2 regions of the Streptacidiphilus sp. EB129 genome follow, and region 2 is predicted to be linked to the other one. Evidence: predicted binding sites of a transcription regulator. Region 2 holds the regulator's gene; the other holds the start of a gene.
What was found. Region 2 encodes HrcA, which represses chaperone genes, less so after heat shock. Its sites were predicted from a motif close to TTNGCACTCNGNNNNNCNGAGTGCNAA; they were not measured.
Positions count from the first base shown of each region.

Region 1: the regulator HrcA is predicted to act here: its motif matches at 1,989-2,015, upstream of groES (co-chaperone GroES).

Region 1 is NZ_JBGCCS010000011.1:134,774-142,478, reverse strand. Features, by position in the region: gene groL (chaperonin GroEL) at 1-1,381, opposite strand, end outside; gene groES (co-chaperone GroES) at 1,532-1,840, opposite strand; gene ABH925_RS16415 (SAM-dependent methyltransferase) at 2,084-3,259, shown strand; gene ABH925_RS16410 (polysaccharide deacetylase family protein) at 3,269-4,159, opposite strand; gene tsaD (tRNA (adenosine(37)-N6)-threonylcarbamoyltransferase complex transferase subunit TsaD) at 4,255-5,364, opposite strand; gene rimI (ribosomal protein S18-alanine N-acetyltransferase) at 5,357-5,881, opposite strand; gene tsaB (tRNA (adenosine(37)-N6)-threonylcarbamoyltransferase complex dimerization subunit type 1 TsaB) at 5,878-6,552, opposite strand; gene ABH925_RS16390 (hypothetical protein) at 6,629-7,207, shown strand; gene ABH925_RS16385 (hypothetical protein) at 7,252-7,431, opposite strand; gene tsaE (tRNA (adenosine(37)-N6)-threonylcarbamoyltransferase complex ATPase subunit type 1 TsaE) at 7,543-7,705, opposite strand, start outside.
Region 2 is NZ_JBGCCS010000009.1:42,495-50,199, forward strand. Features, by position in the region: gene ABH925_RS13745 (long-chain fatty acid--CoA ligase) at 1-252, shown strand, start outside; gene hemW (radical SAM family heme chaperone HemW) at 309-1,538, shown strand; gene ABH925_RS13755 (DUF3097 domain-containing protein) at 1,626-2,462, opposite strand; gene ABH925_RS13760 (hypothetical protein) at 2,459-3,043, opposite strand; gene htpX (zinc metalloprotease HtpX) at 3,085-4,002, opposite strand; gene hrcA (heat-inducible transcriptional repressor HrcA) at 4,234-5,265, shown strand; gene dnaJ (molecular chaperone DnaJ) at 5,332-6,474, shown strand; gene ABH925_RS13780 (16S rRNA (uracil(1498)-N(3))-methyltransferase) at 6,595-7,341, shown strand; gene ABH925_RS13785 (PDZ domain-containing protein) at 7,399-7,705, shown strand, end outside.

The sequences.
Region 1 (7,705 bases), on a different contig from region 2:
CAAGGCCCGCGTTCTGGGCGATCCAGCGCAGCGGCTCGACGAGCGCGCGACGGACCACCCGCACGCCGACGGCCTCGTCGCCGGACAGGCCGAGGCCGCCGTCGAGGACCTTCTGCGCGTGCACGAGGGAGGCGCCGCCACCGGCGACGATGCCCTCCTCGACAGCCGCGCGGGTCGCCGAGATGGCGTCCTCAAGGCGGTGCTTCTTCTCCTTGAGCTCGACCTCGGTGGCCGCGCCGACCTTGATCACGCAGACCCCGCCGGCCAGCTTGGCCAGGCGCTCCTGCAGCTTCTCGCGGTCCCAGTCCGAGTCGGTGTTCTCGATCTCGGCCTTGATCTGCGCGACGCGCCCGGCGACCTCGGAGGACTCACCGGCGCCGTCGACGACGGTGGTGTTGTCCTTGGAGACGGTCACCCGGCGGGCGGTGCCCAGCACGTCCAGACCGGCCTGGTCGAGCTTGAGGCCGACCTCCTCGGCGATGACGGTGGCACCGGTGAGGGTGGCCAGGTCGCCGAGCATGGCCTTGCGGCGGTCGCCGAAGCCGGGGGCCTTCACCGCGACGGCGTTGAAGGTGCCGCGGATCTTGTTCACCACGAGGGTGGACAGCGCCTCGCCGTCGACGTCCTCGGCGATGATCAGGAGCGGCTTGCTGGCGCCACCCTGCAGGATCTTCTCCAGCAGCGGGAGCAGGTCCTGGATCGAGGAGATCTTGCCCTGGTGGATCAGGATGTACGGGTCGTCGAGGACGGCCTCCATCCGCTCCTGGTCGGTGACCATGTAGGGCGACAGGTAGCCCTTGTCGAACTGCATGCCCTCGGTGAACTCGAGCTCCAGGCCGAAGGTGTTCGACTCCTCGACGGTGATCACACCGTCCTTGCCGACCTTGTCCATGGCCTCGGCGATCAGGTCGCCGACCTGCGGGTCCTGGGCGGACAGCGCGGCGACGGCGGCGATGTCCTCCTTGCCGTCGATCTCGCGGGCGACCGAGAGCAGGTGGTCCGACACGGCCTTGACGGCGGCGTCGATGCCCTTCTTCAGCCCGGCCGGGCCGGCGCCGGCGGCGACGTTGCGCAGACCCTCGTTGACCAGGGCCTGGGCCAGCACGGTCGCGGTGGTGGTGCCGTCACCCGCGATGTCGTTGGTCTTGGTGGCGACCTCCTTGACGAGCTGCGCGCCAAGGTTCTCGTACGGGTCGTCCAGCTCCACCTCGCGGGCGATGGTGACGCCGTCGTTGGTGATGGTGGGCGCGCCGAACTTCTTGTCGATGACGACGTTGCGGCCCTTGGGACCGATCGTCACCTTCACGGTGTCGGCAAGCTTGTTGACGCCGCGCTCGAGCGAGCGGCGGGCGTCCTCGTCGAACTGCAGGATCTTCGCCATGCTTAGGGATTCCCTCTCAAACAACCGAGCCCGGGCCCCCGTCGCCACTCAGTGAGAACTGCACTCAGTGCAGCACTCACTGAGTGGCGGCCGGGGGTCCGGGCGGGTCACGACTCTGCGGTCAGCGTCGCAGCTGCGAACAGCTGGGTGTTACTTCTGGACGATCGCGAGGACGTCGCGCGCCGAGAGGACGAGGTACTCCTCGCCGTTGTACTTGACCTCGGTGCCGCCGTACTTGCTGTACAGCACGACGTCGCCGACGGCGACGTCGAGCGGCAGGCGCTGGCCGTCCTCGAAGCGACCCGGGCCCACGGCCAGGACGACGCCCTCCTGGGGCTTCTCCTTCGCGGTGTCCGGGATGACCAGGCCAGAGGCCGTGGTCTGCTCGGCTTCGAGCGGCTGGACCACAATGCGGTCCTCAAGCGGCTTGATGGCAACCTTGGAGCTGGTGGTCGTCACGTTCCGACCTCCCCCTTCGGAGATCACGGGGTGATTCATGTCTTGGGTCGCGAAGATCTGTGGCACGGCCGCCGTCGCGGTGCCGGACGCGCCTCTTCGCGGTTAGCGCTCTCACCTGGAGAGTGCCAACGACGACACTAGGCCGCCGTTAGCACTCAGTCAACCAGAGTGCCAACGCGTCCCCTAATGGCCGTGGCAGACAGCCGTGCGGCCGCAGCCCCGCGCAGCCGGGATGATGGTGCCGTGGAGATCGAATCGTTCCTGGCCCTGCTGACCGACGAGGGCCGGACCCTGCTGGCCGAGCTGGCCGACTACTCGCCCGGACAGGAGCTGGCCCTGGCCACCCGGCTGCGCCGGGACCACCCCGCGGAGCTGGTGTCGGCGGCGATCGGGCAGGCCCGGCTGCGGCAGCGCGCGGTGCCGAAGTTCGGCGCGGCGGACGCGGCCCGGATGTACTTCACCCCGGACGGCGTGGAGCAGGCGACCAGGACCAGCGTCGCCGAGTGGCGCGCGCGGCGCTTCGCCGGGCTCGGGGTACGGCGGCTGGCCGACCTCTGCTCCGGCGTCGGCGGCGACGCCATCGCCCTGGCCCGCGCCGGGATCTCGGTGCTCGCCGTCGACCGCGACCCGCTGACCTGCGCGGTGGCGGAGGCCAACGCCGCCGCGCTGGGGCTGCGGGAGCTGATCGAACAGCGCTGCGCCTCGGTCGACGAGGTGGACCTCGGCGGCTTCGACGCGGTCTTCGTGGACCCCGCGCGGCGCGGCGGGCGGGGCCGGATCTTCGACCCCGAGGCCTACTCGCCGCCGCTGAGCTGGGCCGTGGCCGCCGCGCGGCAGGCCCCGCACGCGGCCCTGAAGGTGGCGCCCGGCATCCCGCACGAGGCGGTCCCCGAGGGCGCCGAGGCCGAGTGGGTGTCCGACGGCGGCGACGTCAAGGAGGCCGTGCTCTGGTTCGGCGCCGAGCCGGACCAGCCGCACCGGGCCACCCTGCTGCCGTACGGGCACAGCCTCACCGGCGGCCGGCTGGCCGACCCCGCGGTCGGCCCGGTGCGCCGCTACCTCTACGAGCCGGACGGCGCGGTGATCCGCGCGCACCTGGTCGCCGAGGTGGCGCAGCAGCTGGACGCGACCCTGATCGACCCGACCATCGCCTACCTCACCGCCGCCGAGCTGCGGCCCACCCCGTTCGCCACGCCCTACGAGATCACCGACGTGCTCCCGTTCGGGCTGAAGAGGCTGAAGGCGCTGCTGCGCGAGCGCGGCGTCGGCACCGTGGTCATCAAGAAGCGCGGCTCGGCGATCGAGCCGGAGGAGCTGCGGCGCAAGCTCCGACCCGAAGGGGTGAACTCCTGCACCGTCTTCCTGACCCGGGTGGACGGCGCCCCGAGCATGCTGCTGGGGCACCCGGCCGAGGGCTGACGGCGGCGGCTACGGCTGCTGGATGTAGTCGTCGAGGCGGGCGACGGTGAAACCCTGCTCCTGGATCCGCTTGACCATGTTGGCGAACATCGCCGTCATCGACTCGCCCTTGAGCTCCGAGGGGCCCCGGAAGTGGGCCAGGATGATGTCCCCGTTCTGGAGTCTGTGGTCAGGACCCTGGTACTGGAAACCGGTGATCTGCATGGTCTCCTTCCAGTACACGACGGCGCGCGGGCCGCAGGCCTGGACCGCGGTGTTGAGGTTCGCCGAGTAGGCGCCGTCACCGTAGGGCGGGCGGAACAGGAACGGCGCGGTGCCGTACTGGGTGGTGATGATCTTCTGGTCGCCGCAGATCTCGTTCTGCTGCCGGGCCTCGGAGATGGTGCTCATCGCCGGGTGGTGCAGGGTGTGGTTCTGGATGCTGTTGCCCAGCGCCTGCAACGGCTTGAAGTAGCCGTAGTCCGACTTGATGGTGTCGTTCATCAGGAACATCGTGAAAGGGATCCGCAGGTCCTGCATCATCTGCACGAACCGGGGGTCCTTCTCGGCGCCGTCGTCCAGGGTGATGAACACGACCTTCTGGTCGGTCGGGATGTTGCGGAACACCGGGACCTTGCCGGTCCTGGTGAGCTTGACCGGCTTGTCGCTCGGCGCGGCCGGCGTCGGTGGCAGCGGGGTCAGCCCCCACTTCGCCCACACCGCCGGGTCCGTCGCCATCCCCGAGCCCGCACCCGCGGTGGCGTCCGAGCCCGCGCCCGAACCCGGGGCCGTGCCGGTCGCCGGGCCGGAGGGTGCGCTCTGCGGGGCCGCGCCGGTGGCGCTGCCGCCGCAGCCGGCGGCCAGCGCCGCGAGGGCCAGGGCCCCAGCCGTCGTTGCCAGGGTCCTGCCGTACCGCTTCACTGTGCCGTGCTCCCCGCGCTCGTGCCGATTGCTGCTGGGGACGCTACCGCCTCACAGCCGGTTCCCAGCCATCGCCCAGCGGGAACCCGGGGATGTCACTCCGAGAGCCGGTGCAGCTCGTCGTGCGAGACCGGGACGGCGTCAGGGCCGGCGTCGGGAACGGTGCCCGGGACGTGGGTCTCGGTCACCGGCAGCGAGGAGTCGGCGGAGAGGTCGAAGGAGGACGGCGTGCGGTTCCGCCACACCATCTCGGCGCCCAGCGCGGCCACCATCGCCCCGTTGTCCGTGCACAGCTTCATCCGGGGCACCCGCAGCTCGATCCCGGCGCGCTCGCAGCGCTCGCGCGCCATCGCCCGCAGCCGCGAGTTCGCCGCGACGCCGCCGCCGATCATCAGGTGCTCCACACCGTGGTCCCGGCAGGCCCGGATCGCCTTGCGGGTCAGCACGTCGGTGACCGCCTCCTGGAAGGACGCGGCGACGTCCCGCACCGGCACCTCCTCGCCGGCCCGCCGCTTCGCCTCGATCCAGCGGGCGACCGCGGTCTTCAGGCCGGAGAAGGAGAAGTCGTAGGCGGCGTCGCGCGGCCCGCTCAGCCCGCGCGGGAAGGCGATCGCGGACGGGTCGCCCTCGGCGGCGTAGCGGTCGATCACCGGGCCGCCGGGGAAGCCGAGGCCGAGCACCCGGGCGACCTTGTCGAAGGCCTCACCGGCCGCGTCGTCGATGGTCGCGCCCAGCGAGCGGACGTCACTGGTGATGTCGGAGGTCAGCAGCAGCGACGAGTGCCCGCCGGAGACCAGCAGCGCCATGGTGGGTTCGGGCAGCCGCCCGTGCTCCAGCTGGTCCACGCAGATGTGCGAGGCCAGGTGGTTCACCCCGTACAGCGGCTTGTCCAGCGCATAGGCGTAGGCCTTGGCGGCGGAGACGCCGACCAGCAGCGCGCCGGCCAGGCCGGGGCCGGCGGTGACCGCGATGCCGTCCAGGTCGCTCGCCTTGATCCCGGCCTCGTCCAGGGCGCGCTGGACGGTGGGGACCATGGCCTCCAGGTGGGCCCGGCTGGCGATCTCCGGGACGACCCCGCCGAAGCGGCCGTGCTCCTCGACGCTGGTGGCGACGGCGTCCGCGAGCAGGGTGGTGCCCCGGACGATGCCGACGCCGGTCTCGTCGCAGGACGTCTCGATGCCGAGGACCAGCGGTTCGTCAGCCATCGTGGCTCATTGCTCCTACGTTGTTCGCTTCACTGTGGCCGGGGTCGTCGAGCCGCATGACCAGGGCGTCGACCCCGGAGGGCTGGTAGTAGTTGCGGCGCAGGCCGATCGGCTGGAAGCCGAAGCGCTCGTAGAGGCGCTGGGCGCGGCCGTTGTCGACGCGGACCTCCAGCAGCAGCTCGGTGCAGCCCGCGTCGGCGGCCTGGCGGACCAGGGTGGTCAGCAGCCGGGCGCCGAGGCCGGTGCCCCAGTGCTCCCGCGCCACCGCGATGGTCTGCACGTCGCCGCTGCCGGCCACCGCCATCAGGCCCGCGTAGCCGACGAGCCGGCCCTCGGCGTCCTCGGCGACGGTGTACCAGCGGGTGGCGCGCGGGTGGCGCGCGTCGGCCAGCTCGGACCAGAACATGCCGGCCGACCAGGCGTCCTCGGGGAACAGCTCGGCCTCCAGGGCCAGCACGGGCTCGATGTCCCACCAGCGCATCTCACGCAGGTCCACCCGCGCGGCGGTACCGGTCATGCGGGCAGGACCGTCTTGTAGTTCTTCGGCACCTCGGCGTCCGGCCGCCGCAGGTACAGCGGCGTCGGGGCGAGCAGCTCCCGCCCGGCCGCGAGCTCGGCCGCGGCGAAGGCGGCCAGCGCGGCGGCCGACTGGTGCTCCGGCATCCCCGGCACCAGGGCGCGGAAGGTCTCCGGGTAGAGCACGGCGCCGGCGCCGACGGCCGGCAGGTCCCCGAGCCCCTCCGGCAGCTCCGCCGGACGGTCCACCGCCGGCCCGTCCACGCGGGCGCCCGAGGCGTCGTAGCGGGCCCAGTAGACCTCCTTGCGGCGGGCGTCGGTGGCGGCGGTGAACGGCCCGGTCAGCCCGGCGGACCGGGCCGCGTGGGCGATGCCGTCCAGGGTGCAGACGCCGTGCACCGGGATGCCCAGCGCGTGGCCCAGCGCGGCCGCCGTGACCAGGCCCACCCGCAGCCCGGTGTAGGGGCCGGGCCCGACGCCGACGACCACCGCGCCGAGCTGCTCCTTGCCGACACCCGCCTCGCGCAGCACCCGGTCCACGGCCGGGAGCAGCAGCTCACCGTGCCGCCGGGCGTCGACCGCGTCGGCGGTGGCGAGGGTCTCACCGCTGTCGGTGTCGTGGAGGGCCGCGGTGACGGCGGGGGTCGCGGTGTCGAACGCAAGCAGAAGCACCCCACCAGGTTAGTCGGATCCGGGGTGCGGGATGAGAAGCTGAGTATTCACACGCTTGCCGAGCTCTGGAGGAGATGTGGCACGGTTCGGGTCCGGCGCCGTCGTCACCGTGCTGACCGCGTCCGCGCTCGCACTGGTCACGATGCTCGCGCTGCAGGCGAAGAGCTCCGCGTCGACCACCACGACGGCCGGTGCCAAGCCCGGCGCCTCGGCCAGCGCGTCCGGCTCCACGCCGGGTCAGGGGCAGCCCAGCGCGGCGCCCAAGCCGCCCGCGGTCCCCGCCGACTCCGGCTCGGGGAAGCGGGTGGTGTACTCGCTCAAGGCGAAGCGGGTCTGGCTGGTCGACCCGGGCAACCCCGGCGGCGACCGGACCTTCGCGGTGATGCCCAGCCCGGTCAGCCCGCTCGCGGCGACCTACACCGTGGACACCACCATCGCCTCGCCCTACACCGGGTCGGACGGCGTGAAGATCAAGGACGGCGTGCTCTTCGCCACCCGCACCGGCGTCCGCATCGGCTTCAGCGCGGCCGTGGACGGCACCATGCCGAGCCCGGACCCGACGCTGCGCACCGGCGGCATCCGGGAAGCCCTGGGCGACGGCCAGGCGCTGTTCGCCTTCGCCCCCAAGGGCACCAAGGTCGTCGTCATCCCCTGAGCCACTGCGTCCCTGAGCCACCGCGACTCCGACGGCCGGGCGCGTCAGGCGGCGGCCGGCGCGTCCAGGTGGGGCGGTACGGCGGGCCCGGTCTCGTCCGTCCCGTCGTCGGCCGAGGTCGGCGGCGTGCACACGGCCCTGGCGGCCCGAGTCGCGGCCAGCAGGTCGGTCATGCTCACCGGGCTGGTGGGCGGGTCCCCGTCGCGGGGGGTCGTGCCGGACATGTCGCCTCCCGTAGTTAGGCATACCTAACCCTCGGCACCATGTGACCATGACACCGCGCGGCACGCAACATCTTCCCGACAGCGCGTCGGAATAACAACCGTCACCCTCGGTCAGGCCGCCAGCGCCGTCCAGTCCACGCCGTGCCAGCGGTCACCCAGACCCGTAAGGGTGACGAGTCGCGGGTCGTCACCCTCCTGGGGGTACGCCGACGCGTCCGCCGTTTCCTCGCCCGGCTTTCCCTCGCCCGCCCTTCCCTCGCCGGCGAGCTCCGCT
Region 2 (7,705 bases):
GGCCAGCAGGGCCGCAGCTACGCCGAGGTCTGCTCCTCCGCCGAGGTGCACACCCTGATCGACGGCTTCGTCCGTCGGCTCAACGGCGACCTGCAGCGCTGGCAGACCATCAAGAAGTTCACCGTCCTGCCCCGGGACCTGGACATCGAGCACGGTGAGCTCACCCCCAGCCTCAAGGTCAAGCGCCCGGTGGTGGAGCGGGAGAACGCCGAAGCGATCGAGGCCATGTACGCGGGCACCATCGAGGCCTGACCGGGGTGTGACGGGAGTGTGACCGGGGCGTCCGGCCGATACCGGACAATGGGTGCATGCCCTCCGCACTCCCCGACGGCGAAGCCGTCCCCCTCGACGGAGCCCTGCCCGAGCACGCCACCCGCGAGCTCGGGCAGCGGCCCTTCGGCTTCTACGTCCACGTCCCGTACTGCGCCACCCGCTGCGGGTACTGCGACTTCAACACCTACACCGCGACCGAGCTGCGCTCCTCCGGCGCGGTGGCCTCCCAGGACACCTACGCGGACAACCTGGTCGCCGAGATCCGGCAGGCCCGCCGGATCCTCGGGGACGCCGAGCTGCCGGTGCGGACGGTCTTCCTCGGCGGCGGCACCCCCACCCTGCTGCCGGCCGGCGACCTGGTCCGGATGCTGGCGGCGATCCGGGACGAGTTCGGCCTGGCGCCGGACGCCGAGGTGACCACCGAGGCCAACCCGGAGTCGGTCGACCCCGCGTACCTGGCGGAGCTGCGCGAGGGCGGCTTCAACCGGCTCAGCTTCGGCATGCAGAGCGTCCGGCCGCACGTGCTGGAGCTGCTGGACCGCAGGCACACCCCCGGCCGTCCGCAGGCCTGCGTCGCGGAGGCGCGCGCGGCCGGCTTCGAGCACGTCAACCTGGACCTGATCTACGGCACGCCGGGGGAGAGCGACGACGACTGGCGCGCCTCGCTGGAGGCGGCGCTGTCGGCCGAGCCGGACCACGTCTCGGCGTACGCGCTGATCGTCGAGGAGGGAACGAAGCTCGCGGCCCGGATCCGCCGCGGCGAGATCCCGATGACCGACGACGACGTCCACGCCGACCGCTACCTGATCGCCGAGGAACTGCTCAGCGCGGCCGGCCTGCACTGGTACGAGGTCTCCAACTGGGCGACCACCCCGGAGGCCCGCTGCCGCCACAACGAGCTGTACTGGACCGGCGCGGACTGGTGGGGCGCGGGTCCCGGCGCGCACAGCCACGTCGGCGGAGTGCGCTGGTGGAACGTCAAGCACCCGGCGGCGTACGCCCAGGCGCTGGCGGAGGACCGCACCCCCGCCCACGGCCGTGAGCGCCTCTCCGCCGAGGACCGCCGCGTCGAGCGCATCCTGCTGGAGCTGCGGCTGTCCGACGGCGTCCCCCTCGACCTCCTGCACCAGCCCGGCCGCATAGGCGCTGACCGCGCCCTCGCGGGCGGGCTCCTGGCGGCGCAGCCGTACGAGGCGGGCCGCGCGGTGCTGACCCTGCGGGGCAGGCTTCTGGCCGACGCCGTAGTCCGAGACCTGGTCGATTAGGCACACGAGCAACAACAGGGGCGCGGGGAACTGCGCTGCCAACCGTGCACCTCCGTAAAGGGCTGGCAGCGCAGTTCCCCGCGCCCCTCAGGTGGTTGCCTGTGCTGTTACGAAGTCGATCAACTCTTCGACTCTTCCGAGGAGTGCCGGGTCGAGGTCGCGGTAGGAGTTCACCGAGGCGAGGATCCGCTTCCACGCCGCCGGCGGATCCACCGGCCAGCCCAGCCGGCGGCAGACCCCCTCCTTCCAGACCTCACCCCGCGGCACCTCCGGCCAGGCCGCGATGCCGACCGAGGAGGCCTTCACCGCCGCCCAGACGTCGATGTAGGGATGCCCCACCACCAGCACGTCGGCACCGCTCACCTGCGCGGCGATCCGCGACTCCTTGGTGCCGGGCACCAGGTGGTCCACCAGGACCCCCAGCCGCCGTCCCGGTTCCGGAGCGAAGTCGGCGACGATCGCGGGCAGATCGTCGATCCCCTCCAGGTACTCCACCACCACGCCCTCGATCCGCAGGTCGTCGCCCCAGACCCGCTCCACCAGCTCGGCGTCGTGGCGGCCCTCGACGTAGATCCGGCTTGGCAGCGCCACCCGTGCCCGCACCCCCCGCACCGCCACCGACCCCGACGCGGTGCGCGCCGGTGCGACGGGTGCGGCGGCGGTGGGCCGGACCAGGGTCACCGGCTTGCCGTCCACCAGGAAGCCGCGCGGCGTCAGCGGGAAGACCCGGAGCCTGCCGTGCCGGTCCTCCAGGGTGACCGTGAACCCCTCCGCGGTCTTCTCGCAGCGCAGCACCGCGCCGCAGAACCCGGTGGTGACCTCCTCCACCACCAGGTCCCGCTCCGCGGGCAACTCCGGGACGGGCGCCGAGCGCTTCCACGGCGGTGTCAGGTCGTAGCTGCGCGGGGCGTTCGGCGGGGTCACAGGCCGGGCGCTCCCCAGACCGGGAACCACCGGGTCAGGTCCTGCTCGATCCGCAGGTCGTCGCCCAGCATCGCCTTGATCTGCAGCTCCAGCGCGTTGTCGCGCCGCTCGCCGCCCCCCTGCTGCGGGGAGAAGGGGTAGAAGGAGCCGCGCTTGTAGAGGTAGACCAGCGCCAGCGAGCGGTTCCGGCTGTCGGTGAAGTTCACCAGCGAGCACAGCAGCTGCGGGCCGAAGCCGGTGCTCTCCAGCGCGGTGTTGATCGCGTGCACGTCGTTGACCAGCGACACGATGTCGTCCGCGCTGTGACGCGAGGTCAGCCAGGTGTAGCCGTAGGAGTCGCGGGTGCTCTCCACCGGTACGCCGCCGCGCTCGGTGTCCGCGTCCAGCAGGGCCTGCACGTCCTGCTGGACCTGCGCGAAGGCGCCCCCCTCGGCGGCGGCGAAGCACACCGAACCGATGCCGGTGGGCTTGAAGTCGGCCGCCGCCTCCAGGGTGATCGCCGCGGACGGCAGGCCGAAGAGCTGGTCGAGATTGGGCTTGACGGGCTTGGTGCGGCCGAGCAGGGCGTCCAGGAAGCCCATGGGTGCTGCTCCTAGGGGAGTGGGGGAGGGAACGGTGTCCGCTATCCGCGGCCGAGTTCGGCGGAGATCTTGCCCAGCTGCTCCAGCCGCTGCTCCAGCGACGGGTGGGTGGAGAACGCCTGGCTGGCCATCTCCCGGGCCGAGATGGCCGGGGCGAAGTAGAAGGCGTTGAACGGCTGCGCGCGGCGCAGGTCCTGGGTGGGGATCGCCGCCATCTGGCCGGTGACCTTGGTCAGCGCCGAGGCCAGCGCCGAGGGGCGGCCGGTCAGCAGCGCCGCCGAGCGGTCCGCGGACAGCTCGCGGTAGCGCGAGAGCAGCCGGGTCAGCAGGAAGCTGATGGCGTAGACGACCGCGCTGACCGCGATCACCACCAGCATCACCATGCCGCTGTTGTCGTCCCGGTCGTCGCGGCGGTCGAAGCCGCCGAACATGCCGAACTGCAGGCCGACCCGGGTGATGATGCCGGCCAGCACGCCGAGGAAGCCGGCGATGGTCATCACCGCGACGTCCTTGTGCGCCACGTGCGAGAGCTCGTGCGCCAGCACGCCCTCCAGCTCCTCCGGCTCCAGCCGGCGCAGCAGTCCGGTGGTGACACACACCACAGCGTTCTTCTCATTGCGGCCGGTCGCGAAGGCGTTGGGCACGTCGCTCTGCGAGACCGCGACCCGCGGCTTCTGCATGTCGGCCAGCGCGCACAGCCGGTCGACGGTTCCGTGCAGCTCCGGGTACTCCTGCGCGGTGACCTCCTTGGCGCCCATGCTGAACGCGGCGATCTTGTCGCTGAACCAGAACTGGGCGATGAACAGCCCGCCGGCGACGACCGCGATGATCGGCCAGGCCCCCTTCAGCACCACCAGCAGCACGCCGACGAACACCACGTACAGCAGGCCGATGAAGAACATCGTCAGCAGCATCCGGCTCGTCAGTCCGCGGTCCGGAGCGAAACGTGTCCTGGCCATGGCCTCTCCTCGGTACTGCGCCGCTACGTGGCGGCGCTATCAGCTCATTCTGCCCTGTCGGGCCTACCCAGTGGTACGTACGGGACGGCCCAGCCGTTCCTGTGGCGCACCCCTGCGCCTTACACTGGCCGGACAGCTCCTGGCACTCGTTCGTCCAGAGTGCCAGAACGGCCCAGCGGACCGGTCAGCACAGGTCGCCGGCCACGACTCGGCAGAGGAGGTGCGTGCCCCGTGCATGAAGATCGCAAGCTCGACGATCGCAAGCTGGCGGTCCTGCGCGCCATCGTCCAGGACTATGTCGGCACCGAGGAGCCGGTCGGTTCCAAGGCGCTGGTGGAACGCCACAGCCTCGGCGTGTCCCCGGCGACGGTGCGCAACGACATGGCCACGCTTGAGGACGAGGGCTACATCCACCAGCCGCACACCAGCGCGGGCCGGGTGCCGACCGACAAGGGCTACCGGCTCTTCGTGGACCGGCTGACCGAGGTCAAGCCGCTGTCCGGGGCCGAGCGCCGGGCGATCGGCAGCTTCCTGGACCACGCGGTGGACCTCGACGACGTGGTGGCCCGTACGGTGCGGCTGCTGGCGCAGCTCACCCGCCAGGTCGCGGTGGTCCAGTACCCCTCGCTGTCCCGCTCCACGGTGCGGCACGTCGAGCTGGTCGCACTGAGCCCGAGCCGGGTGATGCTGGTGCTGATCACCGACACCGGCCGGGTCGAGCAGCGGCTGATCGACTGCCCGACGGTGGTCGGCGAGACCTTCCTCACGGACCTGCGCACCCGTTTGAACGGCGGGGCCGCAGGGCAGCGTTTCGCCGAGGTGCCGACGCTGCTCCAGGATCTTCCCGAGACCTTCGAGCGCGAGGACCGGGGCGCCGTCACGGCCGTCCTCACCTCGCTGTTCGAGGCGCTGGCGGAGCAGACCGAGGAGCGGATCGTGATCGGCGGCTCGGCCAACCTGACCCGCTTCCCGCACGACTTCCCGCTCACCATCGCCCCGGTCCTGGAGGCGCTGGAGGAGCAGGTGGTCCTGCTGAAGCTGCTCGGCGAGACCGCGGACGCGGGCATGATGGTGAGGATCGGGCACGAGAACGCCTACGAGGGGCTGAATTCCACGTCGGTCGTGTCGGTGGGCTACGGTTCGGGCGACGAGACAGTCGCCAAACTGGGCGTGGTCGGACCGACGAGAATGGACTACCCGGGCACCATGGGCGCCGTCCGGGCGGTGGCACGATACGTCGGTCAGATCCTGGCCGCGTCCTAACAGCCTTCTCAGCACCCTGAGCTCGCTGGACAAACTGGCGCGAACGAAAACAAGCGGAGCATTTTGGTGGCCACGGACTACTACGCGGTACTCGGCGTCAGGCGTGACGCGGGGCAGGACGAGATCAAGAAGGCATTCCGCCGACTCGCGCGCGAACTGCACCCGGACGTCAACCCCGACCCGAAGACCCAGGAGCGGTTCAAGGAGATCAACGCCGCCTACGAGGTCCTCTCGGACCCGAGCAAGCGGCAGATCTACGACCTGGGTGGCGACCCGCTCTCCGCCAACGGCGGCGGCGCGGGCCAGGGCGGTTTCGGCGCGGGCGCGGGATTCGGCTTCAGCGACATCATGGACGCGTTCTTCGGCGCGTCCGGGGGCCAGCGGGGACCGCGTTCGCGGACCCGGCGCGGCCAGGACGCGATGATCCGCATCGACATCGACCTGCAGGAAGCCGCGTTCGGCACCACCAAGGACATCCAGGTCGACACCGCCGTCGTCTGCACCACCTGCAACGGCGAGGGCGCGGCCCCCGGCACCTCCCCGCAGACCTGTGACATGTGTCGCGGCCGCGGCGAGGTGTCCCAGGTCACCCGGTCGTTCCTGGGCCAGGTGATGACCTCCCGTCCGTGCCCGCAGTGCCAGGGCTTCGGCACCGTCGTGCCCACCCCCTGCCCCGAGTGCGCCGGCGACGGCCGGGTCCGCGCCCGCCGCACGCTGACGGTGAAGATCCCGGCCGGCGTCGACGACGGCAACCGGATCCAGCTGGCCGGCGAGGGCGAGGTCGGCCCCGGCGGCGGCCCGGCCGGTGACCTCTACGTCGAGATCAGCGAGAACGCCCACTCCACCTTCCAGCGCCGTGGCGACGACCTGCACTGCACGGTGACGCTGCCGATGACCGCGGCGGCGCTGGGCACCAAGGTCCCGCTGGAGACGCTGGACGGGATGGTGGAGATCGACGTCCGCCCCGGCACCCAGTCCGGCCAGTCGGTGCCGCTGCACGGGCGCGGCGTCACGCATCTGCGCGGCGGCGGACGCGGCGACCTGATAGTGCATGTCGAGGTCCAGACCCCGGGCAAGCTCGACGCGGAGCAGGAGGACCTGCTGCGGCGGCTCGCCAAGCTCCGTGGCGAAGAACGCCCTTCGGGCACGTTCGCTCCGGGGCAGCAGGGGCTCTTCTCGCGTCTGAAGGATGCGTTCAACGGGCGTTAGTAACCACAGGGGCGCGGGGCTCTGCTTGATCAACCGCGCGCGCTGCCAGCCCTCTACGTAGGTGCGTGGTTGGCAGCGCAGTTCCTCGCGCCCCCAGGTAGTAACAGGAACAGGTACGTCGTGACTGCACCCGTGTTTGTTGTGGAGACCGCGCAGCTCGCGCCCGTGGGGGCGGTCGTCGCGCTGGGCGGGGCCGAGGGGCGGCACGCCGTTGCGGTCAAGCGGCTGACCGTGGGGGAGACCGTCGTACTGACGGACGGTGCGGGGGCCGGGGTGTCCGGGCCGGTCGTCGGCGTCGTCGGCAAGGACGTGCTGGAGGTCCGTGTCGCCGAACTCCTCGCCGAGCCCGAGCCGGAGCTCCGCCTCGTCGTGGTCCAGGCACTGCCCAAGGGCGACCGGGGCGAGCTCGCGGTGGAGCTGATGACCGAGGTCGGCGTGGACGAGGTGGTGCCGTGGGCGGCCTCGCGCTGCGTCACCCAGTGGCGCGGCGACCGGGGCCTGAAGGCGCTGGGCAAGTGGCGGGCCACCGCCCGCGAGGCGGGCAAGCAGTCGCGCCGGCTGCGCTTCCCGGTGGTCCGCGGGGCGATGAGCACGCGTCAGGTGGGCGAACTGCTGGCCGGGGCCGCCCTGGGCGCGGTGCTGCACGAGGAGGGGTTCTCGCAGCCGCTGGCCACCGCCGCGCTGCCGGAGCGGGGCGAGCTGGTGCTGGTGGTCGGCCCGGAGGGCGGGGTCTCGCCGGACGAGCTGGCCCGTTTCGCGGAGGCCGGGGCGGCCCCGTACCGGTTGGGGTCCTCGGTGCTGCGTACCTCCACGGCCGGGGTCGCGGCGGGTGCGCTGCTGCTCGGGCGCAGCGGGCGCTGGAACTGATCGTCCAGCTTCGGAAACCGCTGTCGCACTGTCAGTGGTGGTGGCTAGGGTGTCCGCGTGAGTGAAGCTGACAGCTACCCCCGGTTCCCGCACCTCCACGCCGATCTGGTCACCTTCGTGGCCGACGACGACGTCTGGCTGGCCCCGCTGGCCGGCGGACGGGCCTGGCGGGTGAGCGCCGACCAGGTGCCGGTCACCCGGCCGCGCATCTCGCCCGACGGCAGTCGGATCGCCTGGGCGTCGACCCGAGACGGCGCCCCCGAGGTGCACGTCGCGTCGGTGGACGGCGGCCCGGCCCGACGGCTGACCCACTGGGGTGTCAACAGCACCACCGTGCTGGGCTGGACCGAGGCCGGCGAGGTGC